Linked DNA regions of Streptomyces venezuelae. The protein of the gene in region 1 binds, or shares a complex with, the protein of each later gene. Links are inferred from orthologs where the notes say so. Each region holds a gene or a part of one and is shown on either strand. Other genes may lie near its edges.

Region 1 (9,469 bases):
ATGTACGGGTCCTGGGTGAGGCCGAAGATCGCCGGGATGGAGTCCATCGCGAAGAGCACGTCGGTGGTGCCGATGGCGAGCATGACGACCATGAGCGGCGTCATGATCTTCTTGCCGTTCTTCTTGACGAACAGCTTCGTGCCCTCGTACCGGTCCGAGACGCCGAACTTCTTCTCGATGGACTTCAGGAGACGGTTCTCCTCCCAGTCCTCTTCCTCCTCGTCGGCGCGGGCCTCCTGGATGAGCTTCCAGGCGGTGTAGATGAGGAACGCGCCGAAGATGTAGAAGACCCACGAGAAGTTGGCGATCACCGCGGCGCCGGCGGCGATGAAGATCGCTCGCAGGACCAGCGCTATCAGCACGCCGAACAGCAGCACGCGCTGCTGCAGGTGGGAGGGGACCGAGAACTTCGCCATGATCAGGATGAAGACGAAGAGGTTGTCCACGGAGAGGGACTTCTCGGTGATGAAGCCGGCGAAGAACTCGCCGGACGCCTGGCTCTCGCCCGCGACGAGCAGGCCGAGTCCGAAGAGCGCCGCGAGGACGATCCAGACGATCGTCCAGATTCCGGCTTCCTTGATCGACACGTCATGGGGCTTGCGCCCGATGAAGAAGTCGACCGCGATCAGGGCACACAGACCGAGAACGGTCGTCACCCACAGGGTCATTGAAACGTCCACTGCGCCTCCGGCGTCGTACGGCTACTGATCAGCGTCGTCGCTGCCGGAGGTCTCTTCCACCCGAGGCGGTTGCCGCCATGTGTCGGGCCGACGCCCCGGGACCGATGGCGGTCCGTATTGACGGGTACGTCGCAGCCGGGAGTACTCCCCTCCGCAGGTAGAAGCGTACGCGAAACACCAAGCATTGGTAAAGGAGACGGCAAACGAAAACCAAAAGGCCTGGTCAGGGAGGTACAAAAGTCGCTTTGACGTCAACGCCCGCCATTGCGCCTGGCCACCGCGATCCGGTCGAGGAGCTGCCGCAGGATCTGGCTGTTCGCCGGGATCACCGGCGGGTCGTACGTCCAGGTGTGCCCGACCCAGGGGTCGGCGAGGTGGTCGTCGGGCACCGGCGTCAGCCGCAGCAGCGCACGCCACAGCGGGTCGAGCAGCGGGCCGTACGCGGCGGCGTCCTCGCGGTCGGCGACCATCATGAGGTGGACGCCGACGGCCGGTCCCTCGTCCGCGAGGTAGCGCAGCTGCGTCACCGCCCGGTCGTCGAAGCCGTGCGGGAAGTCGTTGACGATCAGGAGCTGCTCGGCGATGTCCAGGTCCGGCGGCAGCGCGTCGGCGGCGCCCCCGCGGACGGCCATCTGGACCAGGTCCACGCGCTGGGTGAGCCCGCCGAGGACGTCCGCGACGCCCGCCGCCCCGGTGGCCGGGGGCCCGGCGAGCACACCGGCCTCCACGAGCGGGGCGAGCGAGGACGCGGCGGCGCCCGCCGCGTCGATGACGTGCACCTGGAACTCGCCCGCCGGATAGGCCGCGAGGAGCCGCGCGGCGTGCGCGACGGCGGTGTCCATGGCCAGCCTGCGCAGCTCGGCGGCGTCGGTGAAGGAGTTGGTGAGGGCCTTGCCGCTGTCGATCCACAGGCCGCGCTCCAGGGGCAGCCGGACGAGCATCGGGATGCGCAGGTCGACGCGCTCGGGCAGGTGGAGGTCGCCGAGGCGCAGCGCCATCGGGATCTCCATCGGAGCGCGGTAGGCGTGCCAGGCCGGGCTGCTCCACGACGCGTACGCCGGGGGCAGGGCGGGCTCGACGACCTCGGCCTCGGCGGCGAGCTGGGCGAGGTCGCGGTCGAGGGCGGCCCTGGCGCGGGCGACGAGGTCGGCGTGTTTGGCGCGGGCACTCTCGCGTGCGGCGTCACCCGCGCCGCCGATGCGGCTGCGCGGGTCGGAGAGGACCTTGTCGAGCTCCTGCTCCATGCGGGAGTCGGCGAAGTCGACGGCGCTGCGGTACGCCGCCGTGGTGCGGGCCAGATCCTCGAACATGCCCCACACCTGGTTGTAGAGCCGCTCCTCCATGGACCAGCCGGTGGCGTCGCCCGCGACCGGTTGGGCGGGTTCCCCGGGGCGGGCCGGTGGTGCGGTGGGCGCTGGTGGCGGGGGCGCGGTGGTCTGGCGGCGCGGGTGCGCGTAGTCGACGGGGCCGCCGCTCGGCCGGTCGGCGGGGGCGAGCGGGGCGTCGTCGCCCGGCTGCCGCGCGGGGCGTCCTGGTGCGGCGTCGGGGTGGCTCTCGGGCGGCGGGGCGGGGTGGCCTTCCTGACCCTGGGACGCGGTGCGCACGCGGGTGCCCTCGGCGGGGCGGGGCGGCGGGGCGGCCACGGAGCGGGCCAGGCCCCGGGCGACCGCTTCGTTGATGGCGGCTGCCAGCTCGCGGGCCTCGGGCAGGCCCTGGTCGGTGAGCATGTCGGCGAGGCCGCCCGCGTACCCCTGGCCGACGGCGCGGACCTTCCAGGCGCCCTGGCGGCGGTAGAGCTCCAGGGCGACGACGGCGGACTCGGCGTCCAGGTCGGTGATGGTGTAGCTGGCGATCTCGGTGCCGTCGAGTCCGGTGACCGCGATGAAGGGTGCGGCGAGGGCGCGGAACGTGGCCGGACCCTCGACGCCGACGGGCAGCGCGAGCAGGACGCTGACGCGGTGCACGGTGTCGTGGAGGGCGCCGAGGTCGACGGCGAGGCGGTGGTCGGCGGCCGCCTGCTTGGACACCTCGAGGCCCGGCAGGGTGGGCGAGCCGGGGTGGGCCACCCACTCCACGCCGTGGACCCGGCCCCGGTCGTCGCCGAGTGTGGCGCCCGCGACGACGGGCCGGCCCGCCGACACGCGGATCTCCATACGGGTCCCGGGAAGCGGGTGGTTCTGCCCCCGCACCAGCTCGGCCGTCATCGCGTTCGTTCCCCCTTGTACGTACGGATGGTGCTTGTGGCGCTCTACAGGTGCGGCAGGATCGACGGCATCAGGTCCTGGAAGGTGCGGCCGTTGGCCGGAGTGCCGATGGCCGTCATCTGCCAGCCCGCGCCCGCCCGGTGGACCTTCGCCATGATCTGCGCGGTGTACTGGCCGCCGCCGTCCAGGGTGTAGCGCGCGAGCTCCTGGCCGTTGGTCTCGTCGACCAGGCGGCAGAACGCGTTCTGCACCTCCTGGAAGGTCTGGCCGGTGAACGAGTTCACCGTGAAGACGATCTGGTCGATGTGGACGGGGATCCGCTGGAGGTCGACGAGGATCGCCTCGTCGTCCCCGCCCGCGCCGACGCCGCCCACGAGGTTGTCGCCGGTGTGCCGCACGGAGCCGTCGTCGCTCACCAGGTGGCGGAAGAACACGACGTCCACCGGCTGCTTGTCGGCGAACAGCACCGCCGAGGCGTCCAGATCGACCTCACGGGTCCGCGAGCCGAACAGACCGCGGCGCGGAGCCGCCTGCCACCCCAGTCCCATGCGCACCGCGGTCAGGGCGCCCCCGTCGTCCTTCTGCAGGCTGATGGCCTGACCCTTGGTCATGTTGACCGTCACGCGCTGTCCCCTCTCGAACTGCCTGGGCAACCGCCTCTTGCGGTTGCCCAGCACCTTATGCACTCCGACCTGCGAAGCAGCAGTCCGGGCCGTACTTTGTGGCGGCTTTGCAACAGACCGGGCAGTACGCCGTTTCCCGGGCCCCAGACGTGTTCCCGAGGCCCTGCCGTCACAGCATCGGGCCGGGCTCGGGCCGACCGGGATCAGGCCTGGCCCGCCTCCCGCATCTGCCGGAGTTCCTTCTTCATCTCCGACACCTCGTCGCGCAGCCGGGCCGCGATCTCGAACTGCAGGTCGGCGGCGGCCGCGCGCATGCGCTCGGTCATCTCGTCGATCTGCTCGGCCAGTTCGGCGGCGGGCCGGTCGGTGGGGACGGTCTGGGCGCCCTTCTTGCCCTTCGCCTTGCCCTTGGCGGGCGCGGCGGCCTTGCCCGCCTTGGCCGCCTCGCCGCCGAGCGAGGGCACCGGTGCCTTACCGGCCTTCGCCTTGCGGTAGTCGGAGCCGAGGAGCTGCTCGGTGTCGACTTCCTCGCGGGCGATCTGCGACACGATGTCGTTGATCTTCTTGCGGAGGGGCTGTGGATCGATGCCCTTCTCCTTGTTGTACGCGATCTGCTTCTCGCGGCGCCGGTTGGTCTCGTCGATGGCCTTCTCCATCGCCGGAGTGATCTTGTCGGCGTACATGTGGACCTGGCCGGACACGTTGCGCGCCGCGCGGCCGATGGTCTGGATCAGGGAGGTGCCGGAGCGCAGGAAGCCCTCCTTGTCGGCGTCGAGGATCGCCACGAGGGAGACCTCGGGGAGGTCGAGTCCCTCACGGAGGAGGTTGATGCCGACCAGGACGTCGTACTCACCGGCGCGCAGTTCGCGCAGGAGCTCCACGCGGCGCAGGGTGTCGACGTCGCTGTGCAGGTAGCGGACCTGGATGCCGAGCTCCAGGAAGTAGTCCGTGAGGTCCTCGGCCATCTTCTTGGTGAGGGTGGTGACCAGGACGCGCTCGTCCTTCTCGGTGCGCGTGCGGATCTCGTGCACGAGGTCGTCGATCTGGCCCTCGGTGGGCTTGACGACGACCTCGGGGTCGACGAGGCCGGTGGGGCGGATGATCTGCTCGACGAAGCCGTCGCCGCGCGAGAGCTCGTACTTCCCCGGGGTCGCCGAGAGGTAGACCGTCTGCCCGATGCGGCCGAGGAACTCCTCCCACTTCAGGGGGCGGTTGTCCAGCGCGGAGGGCAGCCGGAAGCCGTGGTCGACGAGGGTGCGCTTGCGGGAGGCGTCGCCCTCGTACATCGCGCCGATCTGCGGGACCGTGACGTGCGACTCGTCGAGGACCAGGAGGAAGTCCTCCGGGAAGTAGTCGAGGAGGGTGTTGGGGGCGGTGCCGGGGGCGCGGTCGTCGAAGTGCATCGAGTAGTTCTCGACGCCGGAGCAGGAGCCGATCTGGCGGAGCATCTCCAGGTCGTACGTGGTGCGCATGCGCAGGCGCTGGGCCTCCAGCATCTTGCCCTGCTTCTCCAGCTCGGCGAGGCGCTCGGTGAGCTCCTTCTCGATGCCGGTGACGGCCTTCTCCAGGCGCTCGGGACCCGCTACGTAGTGCGAGGCCGGGAAGACGTACAGGTGGTCGTCGTCGCTGATGACCTCGCCGGTGAGCGGGTGCAGGGTGGAGAGGGCCTCGATCTCGTCGCCGAACATCTCGATGCGCACGGCCAGCTCTTCGTAGACCGGGAAGATCTCGATGGTGTCGCCGCGGACGCGGAAGGTGCCGCGCGTGAACGCCAGGTCGTTGCGCGTGTACTGGATGTCGACGAAGCGGCGCAGGAGCTGGTCGCGGTCGATCTCCTCGCCGACCTTGAGGGGGACCATGCGGTCCACGTACTCCTGCGGGGTGCCGAGGCCGTAGATGCAGGAGACGGAGGCGACCACGACCACGTCGCGGCGGGTCAGCAGCGAGTTCGTGGCGGAGTGGCGCAGGCGCTCCACCTCCTCGTTGATCGAGGAGTCCTTCTCGATGTACGTGTCCGACTGCGGAACGTACGCCTCCGGCTGGTAGTAGTCGTAGTACGAGACGAAGTACTCGACGGCGTTGTTCGGCAGGAGCTCACGGAACTCGTTCGCCAGCTGGGCGGCCAGTGTCTTGTTCGGCGCCATCACGAGGGTGGGGCGCTGGAGCTTCTCGATCATCCACGCGGTGGTGGCGGACTTGCCGGTGCCGGTCGCGCCGAGCAGGACGACATCCTTCTCACCCGCGCGGATGCGCCGCTCGAGGTCGGCGATGGCGGTCGGCTGGTCGCCGCTGGGCTGGTACGGACTGACGACCTCGAAAGGTGCCACCGTGCGTTCGATCTTGGATACGGGCCGCATGGAATCAACCGTACGACTCCGCACTGACAACGGGGCGGGACCGGCCGTCCGGCGGCGCCCCGGTTCGGTCCCGCGGGGCGCCGCCGGGTGCGGCCGACCTCACCAGTTCTGCGGGGTGCGGGAGCCGGGGCGGGTGCGGGAGCGCGGCCGGGTCCTGCGGCGGGAGACGGGCACGTGCCGGTCGCCGGAGCGCGGGACGGGGTAGGCCTGCCGGGTGCGGTTGCCGTTCGCGGGGTTCCTGACGTCCGCCTGGCCGCCCATCACCATGAGCGGGTCGAACATCACGATGACCCCGGCGAGGAGCAGGAAGGCGAGCGGGCCGATCATCATGGGCGCGAGGATCTCCGCGGGCGAGTCACCGGGCGGGGCGGCGCCCGAGCCGTGCAGATGGACGCTGAGGCCCGCCATGCCCATGTAGTGCATGCCGCTCACGGCCAGTCCCATGACGAGGCTGGCGCCGAGGCTCCACAGGATCCCCCTGACCTGCCCGGCCGCCCAGAGCGCGGCGGTCGCGGCGACCATGGCGATCACCACGGACGCGGCGACGGTCAGCGTGTTGTACTCCAGCGTCCCGCGAAGACGCATACCGGCCATTCCCAGGTAGTGCATCGTGGCGACGCCGAGTCCGGTGATCGTCCCGCCGGTGAAGAGGGCGGTGCCCGTCGCGCCGCGGTAGCCGACGATGAAGATCCCGATGCCGACCATGACGATGGCGACGGCGAGACTCGCGAAGGTCAGCGGCTTGTCGTAGTGGATCGGGGCTTCCTCGACGGTGAAGCCCATCATGGCTATGAAGTGCATGGTCCAGATCCCGGAGCCGATCGCGGCCGAGCCGAGTGCCAGCCAGCCGGGCCGCCAGGAGTGCTCCACGAGCAGCGATCTGGTCGTGCAGCGCAGCCCGAGCGCCCCTCCCAGACACGCCATGAGGTAGGCCACCACCGGCGTGACGACTCCGTAGCTGAACCCGTCGACCGTGCCCTGCATGCCCGGTAGCCCTTCCGCCTGTCGTGAACAAATGCCCTGAATACGCTCCATGCACCCCCGTCCGGCGGCCATCTGAAAGGCCGTCGGCTGAGGCTGAGAGTAAAGCTCAGCCCGGAACGTACGAACGATTTTCCGGCAAAGAATCGCCATCCCCACGCGCGGGGTCCTTGTCTTTGACGACTCCGTTCAACCTGTGGCCATCCTGCACCTGTCTCCCGTTGGCCGTGGACTGTCACTCTCAAGCCGTCCGCGATCACACGACGCGAGGAGTACCCGTGTACGCACGTGCTGCCGCCACCACCGCTGCCCTCCTGGGAGCCGGTGCACTCGTCCTCCCCACCGCCACCGCCTCCGCGCAGACCCCGGCGCCGGGCACCGTCAAACACGACCAGCCGCTGGTCGTCGCGCACCGCGGCGCCTCGGCCTACGCCCCGGAGAACACCATCGCGGCCATCGACAAGGCCCGCGACATGGGGTTCCGCTGGGTCGAGAACGACGTCCAGCGCACCAAGGACGGCGAGCTGGTGATCATGCACGACGACACCCTGAAGCGGACGACCAACGTCGAGGAGCTCTACCCCGACCGCGCCCCCTGGAAGGTCAAGGACTTCACTGCGGCCGAGATAGCCAAGCTCGACGCGGGCAGCTGGTTCAGCGAGAAGTACGCGGGTCAGCGCGTGCCCACCCTGAAGCAGTACATGCGGCGGGTCTCCCACAACCACCAGAAGCTGGTCTTCGAGTTCAAGAAGCCCGAGCTGTACCCCGGCATCGAGAAGCAGGGCCTGCGGATCCTGCGCAACGAGGGCTGGCTCGACAAGCACCACGTGAAGAGCAAGCTGGTGATCCAGAGCTTCAGCGCGGACAGTGTGAAGACGGTGCACAAGCTGCGGCCCGACGTGAAGACCGGTTTCCTCGGCACCCACTCGGTCGCCGACCTCCCCGCGTACGCGCGCTTCGCCGACCAGATCAACTCGACGCACACGTCCATCTCGGCCGCGTACGTCTCCGCGATCCACGCGCTCAGGGGCCCGCACGGCAAGCCGCTGGAGATCTTCACGTGGACCGTGAACGACGCCCCGAACGCCAAGCGGGCCGCGGGCTTCGGCGTGGACGGGATCATCACCAACACGCCGGACGTCGTGCGCAAGGCGCTGCGCGACGGCTGACCGCGCCGGCCGCCGGCGGCTGACGGCGACTGACGGCGTTGTCAGTGGGCGGTCGTACGGTGTCGTCATGAACCCCACCGCGCAGGACGGGCGCACGGCCGCCGTGTGGGCCGTCGTCGACAGCGACATCGGCCCGCTGCTGCTCGTCGCGACCGACGACGGACTGGTCACCGTGGGCTTCCACGCCACGGAGGCGGTGCGCGACAAGACCCTGGACCGGCTCGGCTCCCGCCTGGGCGCCGAGCCGGTCCACGCGCCGGACTCACCCCTGCTCGCCGGGCCGAAGGCGCAGCTCCGGGAGTACTTCGCGGGCGAGCGGCACGACTTCGAGCTGCCGCTCGACTGGTCCCTGGTCACCGGCTTCAACCGCCAGGTGCTGCGCGAACTCGCGGCAGGCGTGCCGTACGGAGCGGTGGTGGGCTACGGAGACCTCGCCCGCCGCGTCGGCAGTCCGGGCGCGGCCCAGGCCGTGGGCCTCGCGATGGGCGCCAACCCGCTGCCGGTCGTGGTGCCGTGCCACCGCGTGGTGGAGAGCGACGGCGGAATCGGCGGCTTCGGGGGCGGCCTGGAGACCAAGCGGCAACTGCTCGCCCTGGAGGGGGTGCTTCCCCAGCCGCTGTTCTGACGGAACCCTGTCCGATCTGACGTAGCCCCGTCCGATCTGACGTAACCCTGTCCGACAATTCCCTGTTCCGGGCGTGCGGGCGCCCTGGCACACTGCGTCAGTGACTTCGACCGTCGACGCCCCTGACATACCCGGCCCGGAGGCGCTCGCCGCCCTGCGACGCCGCACGAACGCGGTACTGATCGCCAGCCAGATCCTGGGCGGCCTGGGCGTGCCCATCGGCATCGCCCTGGCCCCGATGCTGGCCACGGACGTGAGCGGGACGGAGGCGCTGTCCGGGCTCGCGCCGACGGCCTCCGTGGCGGGCACCGCCCTCCTCTCGCTGCCGCTCGCCGCGCTGATGAACGCGCGCGGGCGGCGCGCCGGGCTCGTCCTCGCCTACGTGATCGGCGCGCTGGGCGCGGGGCTCGTCGTGCTCGCGTCGGTCGCCGAGAGCTTCGCGCTGCTGCTGCTCGGCATGGCGGCCTTCGGCGCGGGTTCGCTGGCGACGCTGCAGGCACGGTTCGCCGCGGCCGACCTCGTGGAGCCCGACCGGCGCGGGCGCGCCATCTCCCACGTCATCTGGGCCACGACGGTCGGCTCCGTCCTCGGGCCGAACATCTCCGCGCCCGCGAGCCGGGTCTTCACCGACACCTCGATCCCCGAGGAGGCGGGGCCCTTCCTCTTCGCCGCCGGGATCTTCGCGGCCGCCGCCGTGGTGGTGGCGGTGCTGCTGCGGCCCGATCCGCTGCTCACGGCCCGCGCGCTGGCGCCGCAGGAGAGCGGGACCCCGCAGAGCCGCTCGCTGAAGGCCGGCATCGCGGCGGTGGCCGCCTCGCCGATGGCGCGTC
Region 2 (9,638 bases), 3.1 Mb from region 1 along the record:
CAGGAACGTCGGGTGACACCCGTCCTGCCGCCCCCGGGCGCGCCCCGCCTCCCGTCGGACGACAGGCCTCCGGTTCTGCTGCTTCACGGCTTCATCGACAACCGCTCCGTGTTCGTGCTGCTCCGCCGCGCCCTGTCCCAGCAGGGCGGGCGCCGCGTCGAGTCCCTCAACTACTCCCCGCTGACCTGCGACGTCAGGGGCGCCGCCGAACTGCTCGGCCGCCACATCGAGGAACTCTGCGAGCGCACGGGACACGCCCGGGTCGACGTCGTCGGTCACAGTCTCGGCGGGCTGATCGCCCGCTACTACGCGCAGCGACAGGGCGGCGACGCCCGCATCCGCACCCTGGTCACGCTCGGCACGCCGCACGCGGGCACCCGCGTGGTGCCGCTCGCGAACGCGCACCCCATCGTCCGGCAGATGCGTCCGGGCTCCGATGTCATCGAGGAGCTCAAGGAACCGGCGCCGGACTGCCGCACTCAGTTCGTGAGTTTCTGGAGCGATCTCGACCAGATCATGGACCCCCTGGAGACGGCCTGCGTGGACCACCCCGACCTGACCGCGCAGAACGTCCGCGTCACCGGCATCGGCCACCTCGCGCTGCCGGTGCACCCCGCAGTCGCGAACGGAATACGCCAGGCACTCGACCTGGCGAACCCGGGGGCCGATGCCCAGAGCGCACCGGGCGGACTGACGGTCGCCTGACCGCCGCCAACTATCGAACGGATCTCGAACGCAAAGCCAAGGTCGTGTTCTCAGACCGCCGAAAGGCGGCCGAATGCCCGTTTCCTGCGAGCACGAAACCTGGGGAAGATTGTCGCGCCCGTATACCGCCGGGTACAGTCGCCGCACTGCTCTGCCCCTGCTGCCGAGGCGAAAGAGAAGTTGGTGAACGACCGTCACCCGTCGGGGAGCTCAATGCCCCCGTCCTCGGCACCCGGCGCCGACTACGCGCACTACGCGACGTACGACGAACAGAGTGCCCAGCACAACGGCTACGGCCACGACACCTATTCCACCGGAAGTTTCGACACCGGCAGCCTCGCCACCGGCAGTTTCGACACCGGAACGTTCGCGGTCGACCCCCTCTTCGGCGACATGCCGGACAACGGGCACGACACGGGCCAGTGGGCGACCACGACGAGCCCGCAGCAGACGGCCACTTACGACGCGTACGCCGAGCAGTACTACGCGGCCACCTACGACGGCAGCTACGACACCGCCTCGATGTGGTCGACCGGCGGTCATCAGCAGGTCGCAGGCATCCCCGCCCAGCAGGGCCCGGACTCCACGGGCCAGTGGGACACGACCGCCTGGCACGAGGACCCGCAGAACGGCCCCCAGACCGGCCAGTGGGACACGCAGACCTTCGACACGGGTGCGTACGACGCGACGGCGTGGAACGCCGCCGACGACACCCCCGAGTCACACCAGGCGCACGACGCCACCGACTTGCTCGGCTCGCCCGTCCCGCACGACGCGTCCCACACGTACGACACCGAGGGCGACGCGGCGTACGAACCCGCGGACACCGAGTCGGCCGACTCCCCCAGCCCCGCGCCCCGTTCCTCCCGCGGAAGGAACGCCGGACCCGCGGCGGGCGGCCGCTCCAGGACCCGTCGCCGTACCCCTGCCAAGCGTTCCGCGCTCTTCACCATCGCGGTTCCCTCGGCCTGCGTGATGGGGGTCGCCGGAGTGGCGGCCGCGTCCGTCGGGAACTTCGGCGGGGACGACACGCAGGACTCGACGACGACGGCATCGGCTCCCGACGCCACGTCCGTGCAGCCCTCCGCCGCCAACAGCAAGCTGGACACGCAGCTGGCGAACCTCTCCGCGGACGCGGGCGACTTCGCGGACCGCGCCAGCCGCACGCAGGAGCGCATCGACCTCAAGGCCGAGAAGGCAGCCGCCGAGAAGAAGGCGGCCGCGGAAGCCGCGCGCAAGGAGCGGCTGCGCCCCAAGTTCGCCCTGCCGGTGAAACAGCACGGCCTCAGCGCGCAGTTCGGCCAGGCGGGCGTCAACTGGATGTCGGCGCACTCCGGAATCGACTTCCCGGTGTCGTACGGCACCGAGGTCCTCGCCGCGACCGACGGCACCGTGACGACCAAGTGGAACAGCGCCTACGGCAACATGGCGATCGTCACCGCGAAGGACGGTACGGAGACGTGGTACTGCCACCTCTCCACGCACAAGATCTCCAGCGGTCCCGTGAAGGCGGGCGAGACCATCGCCTTCTCCGGGAACTCCGGCAACTCCACGGGCCCGCACCTGCACTTCGAGGTGCGGCCCGCAGGCGGCTCGGCGATCGACCCGCTGCCGTGGCTCCGCAGCCACGGCCTCGACCCGACGTAACGTAACTCCGGCCGCCGGCCTGCGTCTCAGAGCCTGTCTGTGAACCCCCGCCCGCGCCCCGACGCACGGCACGCGCTCCCCCAAGCTCTCGGCTGCGTCGAGCAGGGGGACCCCCATGCCGCACGGCGTCCCAGGACAGGTGGCTCCGCCACATGACCTGGGACGCCGCACACCGATCGCACGCACCGACCGCCGCTGCGTCCTCGCTCAGCGCGGACGGCGGGGGTTCACAGACAGGCTCTTACAGCTTCTCCACCGGTGCGTACCGCAGCAGGAGGCGCTTCGGCTTGGGCTCGCCGAAGTCCACCGTCGCCTCGGCGTTCGCACCCGTCCCCTTCACGCCGACCACGGTCCCGAGGCCGAACTGGTCGTGCGTGACACGGTCACCGACGGCGAGCGACACGACCGGCTTCTCCGACGCGCGGCGCGTCGCGAAGCCCTGTGCGCCGCCGGTCCGCGACCGCGACGAGGACAGCGACGAAGCGATGCCCGCGGCGGGCCCGGACGCGGCCGGCGCGCCGACCGAACCGGTCCGCTTCCAGTCCAGGTGCGTGTCCGGGATCTCCTCGAGGAAGCGCGACGGCGGGTTGTACGACGGCGTGCCCCAGGCGCTGCGCATGGACGACCGCGTCAAATAGAGCCGTTCACGCGCGCGGGTGATGCCCACGTACGCGAGACGACGCTCCTCCTCCAGCTCCTTGACCTGCCCGAGGGAGCGCATGTGCGGAAAGACGCCGTCCTCCATGCCGGTCAGGAACACGACGGGGAACTCCAGGCCCTTGGCGGTGTGCAGGGTCATCAGCGTGATGACTCCGGAGCCGTCGTCCTCCTCGTCGGGGATCTGGTCGGAGTCTGCGACCAGGGCGACGCGCTCCAGGAAGTCCGAGAGCGTGCCGGCCGGAGCGGCGCCTTCACCGGCGTCGCCTCCCTCGCCCTCGCCTGCGTCCGCCCCGCCCTGCGTGGTGTCCGCGGCCTGATTGTTGTCCTGCTCGAACTCCAGGGCCACGGCGGCGAGCTCCTGGAGGTTCTCGATGCGGGTCTCGTCCTGCGGGTCGGTCGAGGCCTGCAGCTCGGCCAGGTAGCCGGTCCGTTCGAGCACGGCCTCCAGGACGACTGCCGGGCCCGCGCCCGACTCGACGACGGTCCGCAGCTCCTCCATGAGCGTGTTGAAACGCTTGACGGCGTTGGTGGAGCGGGCCGCCATTCCGTACGCCTCGTCGACGCGGCGGAGCGCCTGCGGGAAGGAGATCTTCTCGCGCTGCGCCAGCGCGTCGATCATGGCTTCGGCACGGTCGCCGATGCCGCGCTTCGGTACGTTGAGGATGCGGCGCAGCGGGACCGCGTCCTCGGGGTTGGCGAGAACGCGCAGGTAGGCCAGCACATCGCGGACCTCCTTGCGCTCGTAGAAGCGGACGCCGCCGACCACCTTGTAGGGCAGGCCGACGCGGATGAAGATCTCTTCGAAAACACGGGACTGGGCGTTCGTCCGGTAGAAGATCGCCACGTCGCCGGCCTTCGCGTCGCCCGCGTCGGTGAGGCGGTCGATCTCGTCGGCGACGAACTGCGCCTCGTCGTGCTCGGTGTCGGCGACGTATCCGGTGATGCGTGCGCCCTCGCCCTGGTTGGTCCACAGGTTCTTGGGGCGGCGGCTCTCGTTCCGCTCGATGACCGCGTTGGCGGCGGTCAGGATCGTCTGGGTGGAGCGGTAGTTCTGCTCCAGGAGGATCGTCGTCGCGTCCGTGTAGTCCTCTTCGAACTGGAGGATGTTGCGGATCGTGGCGCCGCGGAAGGCGTAGATGGACTGGTCGGCGTCGCCCACCACGCACAGCTCCGCGGGGTCGTCACCCTCGCCGCCGGAGGGCCCGACCAGCTCGCGCACCAGCGCGTACTGCGCGTGGTTCGTGTCCTGGTACTCATCGACCATCACGTGCCGGAAACGGCGCCTGTAGTGCTCGGCGACGTCCGGGAAGGCACGCAGCAGGTGGACCGTCGTCATGATCAGGTCGTCAAAGTCCAGCGCGTTCGCCTCGCGGAGGCGCGACTGGTACATGGCATAGGCCTGGGCGAGGGTCTTCTCGAAGCCATCAGCGGCCTGACCTGCGAAGTCCTCTTCGTCGATCAGCTCGTTCTTCAGGTTCGAGATCTTGGCGCTGAACGACTTCGGCGGGAACTTCTTCGGGTCGAGGTCCAGATCACGGCAGACCAGGGCCATGAGGCGCTTGGAGTCGGCGGCGTCGTAGATCGAGAAGGAGGACGTGAAGCCCAGCTTCTTGTACTCACGGCGGAGGATGCGGACACAGGCGCTGTGGAAGGTCGACACCCACATGGCGTTCGCCCGGGGACCCACGAGCTGCTCGACGCGCTCCTTCATCTCGCCCGCGGCCTTGTTCGTGAAGGTGATCGCGAGGATCTGGCCGGGGTGCACGCCGCGCTCGGCCAGCAGGTACGCGATGCGGTGGGTCAGCACGCGGGTCTTGCCGGATCCGGCACCGGCGACGATGAGCAGCGGGGAGCCCGCGTGCACGACGGCCGCGCGCTGGTTCTCGTTCAGCCCGTCGAGGAGCGTCGCCGGGTCGATGACCGGGCGGGCGGCGCCGTCGCGGTAGTGCGTGTCCCGGGTCATGGGCGCGTCGAACTTCCCGTCGAACAGGTCGTCCGGAATGGGCTCCGGAGCGCTGTCCTCGGGCGGCGGCGGGGGCGCTTCGTCCGCGGCCCGGGAGGGCTGCAGGTCCGCCAGGAAGCTGTCATCAAAGAGGCTGCTCATCGCCTCCCGAGTCTAGGCGGCCCCACTGACAACCCGCTGCGGGTTCCGGACAGACCGGTCCACGTCACACGACGCGCCGGTCCACGCCACAGGACACGCCGGGCCGGGTCACGCCCTGCCCGCGGACGATCACACTCCGACAAGACCGCCCGCGCGCCGCACACGCCCGCGAGAGATAACGAAAATGTATCGGGCATATCGAACATCAACCTTCACAGGCACCACACGAGTTGGCTAGCGTGCCCGGCGGGCCACTCGTCCCCCCACCGGCGAACCCCGCCGGGAACGGGCGGCCTCCGCCGAGTCCGACGTGTTCGGAGCCGGGGACCCACCGAGAACTTGGGGTGAATCGGTCCCGTACTTCGTACGGGACCGTAGGGCAGCCTTCCGAACCATCCGCCCGAACCCGACAGCTAACCCGGTAGGCGGTCTACGGAAGGAGTCGCCTCCTTGGCGTCGCACCGCAAGCCGCGGGACCGGGCAGCCGGCATTCGTACGGCCCCCGCCATCGGCATCACGACGGCAGCCCTCACCTCCGTCGCCCTCCTGTCGCAGAGCGCACAGGCCGCGCCCTCGGCGCCCACCAGGCCCAGCCTCGAAGAGGTGCAGAAGAAGGTCGACGAGCTCTACCAGCAGGCGGGGGTCGCCACCCAGAAGTACAACTCGGCCAAGGAGCGCACCGAGAAGCAGCGCAAGAAGGTCGACCGGCTCCTCGACGACGTGGCGCGGCGCACGGACAAGCTGAACGACGCACGCCAGGAGCTGGGCTCGTTCGCCGCCGCGCAGTACCGCACCGGCGCCGTCTCCGAGACGGCCACGATGATGCTCGCGAACGACCCGCAGGGTTACTTCGACCAGAACCACCTGGCGGACCGGCTCACCACGCGCCAGAAGAAGGCGGTCGACGCCTACCAGGCGGAGCAGGCGTCGGCGACGAAGCAGCGCACGAAGGCCGCGAAGAGCCTGGAGACGCTGACCGACTCCCGGGACGAGCTCAGGACGAGCAAGAAGACCGTCCAGAAGAAGCTGGGGGACGCGCGCGAGCTCCTCTCGAAGCTGACCGCCGAGGAGAAGGCGCGGCTCGCGGAGATCGAGCGGAAGAAGAAGCAGGAGGCCAAGCGCAAGGCGGAGAAGCTGGCGCGCGAGCAGGCCGCCGAGGCGGAGCGCAAGCGCAAGGCGGAGGAGGCGGCCCAGCGGGAGAAGGAGCGGGAGGGAGGCCAGGGCACCGGTTCGGACTCCGGCACCGGCTCAGGTTCCGGTTCCGATTCCGGTTCGGGCTCCGGAAGCTCGGACGGCGGCTACGCCACCAAGGCCGCGAAGGTCATCGCCTTCGCGGAGGCCCAGATCGGCAAGCCGTACGTCTGGGGCGCCACCGGCCCCGACTCCTACGACTGCTCCGGCCTCACGCAGGACGCGTGGAAGGCGGCGGGGATCTCGCTGCCGCGCACCACGTGGGACCAGGTGAAGGTCGGCACGACGGTGAAGACCGCCGACGCTGAACCGGGTGACCTGGTGTTCTTCTACGACGACATCAGCCACGTGGGGATCTACATCGGCGACGGCAAGATGATCCACGCCCCGAAGCCGGGCGCGAACGTCCGCGTCGAGTCGATCTACTACATGCCGATCCACAGCGTGGTCCGCCCCGCCTGACGCGGCGGCGCCCGTTCCACGCGCGCGTGGCCCGTATCCGGGAGGGATACGGGCCACGCGCGCGTAGAGGCCGAAAACTCAGGGTCGGATCGGGGCCGCCCCAGGACCGGCTCAGGGCCGACTCAGGACCGGCTCGGCCCCTCAGGTCCGCCCCCGGCCCGCTCAGGTCCAGAGCACAGCGATGAAGATGTTCGCCGTGGTCAGCAGGCCGACCGCCCCGAACATGCCCTTGTCGACCTTCTCCTCGTCGCGCTTCACGTAGACCAGCGCGAGGATCACGATCAGCACGGCCAGCTTGACGCCGATCTTGACGTTGTTGACCGTGTGGTCGTCCGCCTGGTTGAGGCCCACCAGGGCCACACCGGTGACGAGCATGGTCAGCGCGCCGTGCAGCATCGCGGGGCTGAAACGCGCGGTGCCCTGGCCCATCTGCTTCATCTGGGTCAGGAAACCGCCCAGGAGCGAGGCGATGCCGATGATGTGCAGGCCGACGAAGAGATGGATGAGTACGTCCATGAGGCCGGAGCCTAGCCGGGCCCTCCGCCGCACCCGGCAGGCGCCCCTGTAGCACCGCCCCGTCTTCGGATACGCAGGAAACGAGCCATCGGTCAGACCCGCGAGCGAAACGGCCACCACCCCACGACGCACACGGTCACGCCCGGACACCGTTCCGCCCACTTCCGTCTATTGCGCACAATCCATCACCAACCCGTGACGGCCAGGTTTAGCGTCCTCCACCAGGTGACCGGCTCCCCACCGCCGTCCGACCCGGGACGGCCGTCGGTCACCACCGCCGAGAAACCCGGCGGCGGCCTGCTCCCCCTGTGCGGGCCGCCGCCGGACACGTGAGGAGCCCTTCTTCGTGCCAGCGCACCGCAAGCCCCGACAGCGCTCGCTCAGCGGCAGCACGGTCCGCACCGCCGCCACCCTCGCCCTCGCCGGCGCCGCCTCGGCCACCGCCTTCGACGGCACGGGACACGCAGATCCCCGGCTCGGCCCCGCCGAGGTGAAGTCCAAGGTCGACTCGCTCTACCGCGAGGCGGAGACCGCCACCGAGAAGTACAACGGCGCCAAGGAGAAGGCGGAAAAGGCCGAAAAGACACTCGGTAACCTGCGCGACGAAGCCGCCCGCAAGACGGAGAAACTCAACACCGCCCGCAACAGCCTGGGTTCGTACGCCGCCGCCCAGTACCGCGCGGGCGGCATCGACCCCTCCCTACAGCTCGCGCTCTCCTCCGACCCCGACCAGTTCCTGGACCGCGCGTCACGTGCCGATCGCGCCGGCAGCCGCCAGGCCGTGGCCGTCGGCGAGGTACGGGACCAGGTGCGGGAGCTCGACCGACTGCGCGACCGGGCCGACGACCGGCTCGAAGCTCTCCGCACGCGCCAGGCGGAGCTGCGCAAGCACAAGAAGACGATCACCGGAAAGCTCGGTGAGGCGAAGCGCCTCCTGTCCCGCCTCACCGCCGAACAGCGCGCCGAGCTCGCCGGCCCCTCGGACGATCGCGCCACCCGCTCCACCGCCCGCGAGGCTGCCCTGGGAGCCGCGAAGGCGCCCGACGCCCGCGCCGCAGCCGCCGTCTCCTACGCGTACAAGGCTCTCGGCAGCCCCTACGTCTGGGGCGCCACCGGCCCCGACGCCTTCGACTGCTCGGGGCTCACCCAGGCCGCCTACCGTTCCGCGGGCGTCGCGCTACCCCGTACCACCTACTCCCAGATCGCCGCCGGCCAACGCGTCCCCCGCTCCGAACTGCGCCCCGGCGACCTGGTCTTCTTCTACTCAGGCATCAGCCACGTCGGCCTCTACGTCGGCAACGGTCAGATGATCCACGCCCCGAACCCGAGCGCCCCCGTCCGGCTCGCCCCCATCGACCAGATGCCGTTCGCCGGAGCCACACGCGTGTCCTGACCTGCGGGCCCCGCCAGTATTGTCACGCGCATGCCTAGCCGTACGCTGCCTCCGCCCCCGCCACCCGTGTACCTGCGCACCTGGCCGGACCGGCAGACGCTGCTCACCGACCGCGCCATGGCCCTCCAGGAGCTGCAGAGACGCCACCTCGGAGTGAGCCGGCTCCTGCTGCTGTGGCTGTGCGGACTCGGCGGCGTCACCGGCTGGGCGCTGCTGATCCAGCCGATCCGGTACATCGACGACAAGGACCCCAGCGCCTTCCTCCTGGGCCCGGTCCTCATGGTCCTGGGTCTCGCGCTGCTGGCCCCCGCGGTCATCGGCGTCGTCCTCGGCATCCGCCGTGATCGGCGCATACGCCAACTCACCCACGCCTGGCTCGCCTTGGACAGCCATCCCCCGTCCGAGACCCGGCTGCGCTCCCCCGGCCTCAGCCTCCTCTGGCTCCTGTCGTCCCTCGCCGTGTGCACGCTCGGGCTCTGGACGTCCTTCTCCTCGGCCGCGTACGCCGAACCGGGCGAAGAGACCTACGCCGACGTCATCCTCGGCATGGGCGCGGGCCTGCTCGTCTGGCTGACCGGCCTCTTCGGCGCCGCGAAGGCGGTCGGCCACTACCGCTGGGCGCTGCGCAACCTCGGCCCCTCGCTACCGGTCACCACCGCCGCCCGCCGCTAGCGCCCGCTCAGACCAGCCGTCGCGCCGTCGCCCACCGCGTCAGCTCGTGGCGGTTGGAAAGCTGCAGCTTCCTCAGCACTGCCGACACATGCGACTCCACCGTCTTCACGGAGATGAAGAGCTGCTTGGCGATCTCCTTGTACGCGTATCCGCGCGCGATGAGCCGCAGGACCTCGCGCTCGCGCTGCGTGAGGCGGTCCAGGTCCTCGTCGACCGGAGGCGCGTCGGTCGAGGCGAAGGCGTCCAGGACGAATCCGGCGAGGCGCGGCGAGAACACCGCGTCACCGT

Evidence for each region.
Region 2: the proteins of uvrB (region 1) and pcrA are in contact, whole or in part, in a crystal structure (PDB 7EGT), measured with the Thermus thermophilus proteins. The link is inferred for Streptomyces venezuelae from one-to-one orthologs. Residues at the interface, in WP_096411307.1 of Thermus thermophilus: Glu23, Leu25, Arg26, Asp27, Gly28, Glu29, Arg30, Phe31, Arg55, Glu326, Asp327, Phe328, Glu379, Ser382, Gln383, His398, Gly400, Arg401; in WP_096412145.1 of Thermus thermophilus: His654, Arg656, Phe657, Gln666, Asp668, Glu669, Lys680, Arg681, Leu682, Ser683, Lys685, Tyr686, Ala687.

Annotation. Positions count from the first base shown.
Region 1 is NZ_CP029193.1:1,874,669-1,884,137, forward strand. Bases 3,288-6,271 are described here. They hold uvrB (excinuclease ABC subunit UvrB), read right to left. Parts: upstream 5,865-6,271; coding sequence 3,711-5,864; downstream 3,288-3,710. Other genes in these bases: DEJ47_RS08740 (TerD family protein), read right to left, coding at 3,288-3,507; DEJ47_RS08750 (MHYT domain-containing protein), read right to left, coding at 5,964-6,271. Outside these bases: DEJ47_RS08730 (TerC family protein), read right to left, coding at 1-680; DEJ47_RS08735 (TerD family protein), read right to left, coding at 932-2,884; more of DEJ47_RS08740, read right to left, coding at 2,929-3,287; more of DEJ47_RS08750, read right to left, coding at 6,272-6,848; DEJ47_RS08755 (glycerophosphodiester phosphodiesterase), read left to right, coding at 7,124-8,014; DEJ47_RS08760 (methylated-DNA--[protein]-cysteine S-methyltransferase), read left to right, coding at 8,082-8,639; DEJ47_RS08765 (MFS transporter), read left to right, coding at 8,740-9,469. UniProt on the Escherichia coli protein: The UvrABC repair system catalyzes the recognition and processing of DNA lesions. A damage recognition complex composed of 2 UvrA and 2 UvrB subunits scans DNA for abnormalities.
Region 2 is NZ_CP029193.1:4,950,426-4,960,063, reverse strand. What follows is about bases 2,356-5,508. They hold pcrA (DNA helicase PcrA), read right to left. Parts: upstream 5,117-5,508; coding sequence 2,594-5,116; downstream 2,356-2,593. Outside these bases: DEJ47_RS23100 (lipase family alpha/beta hydrolase), read left to right, coding at 1-705; DEJ47_RS23095 (M23 family metallopeptidase), read left to right, coding at 919-2,352; DEJ47_RS23085 (C40 family peptidase), read left to right, coding at 5,567-6,769; DEJ47_RS23080 (hypothetical protein), read right to left, coding at 6,932-7,285; DEJ47_RS36510 (hypothetical protein), read left to right, coding at 7,481-7,618; DEJ47_RS23075 (NlpC/P60 family protein), read left to right, coding at 7,632-8,678; DEJ47_RS23070 (hypothetical protein), read left to right, coding at 8,709-9,350; DEJ47_RS23065 (LuxR C-terminal-related transcriptional regulator), read right to left, coding at 9,358-9,638. UniProt on the Escherichia coli protein: A helicase with DNA-dependent ATPase activity. Unwinds DNA duplexes with 3'-5' polarity. Translocates on single-stranded DNA with 3'-5' polarity. Initiates unwinding more efficiently from a nicked substrate than double-stranded DNA.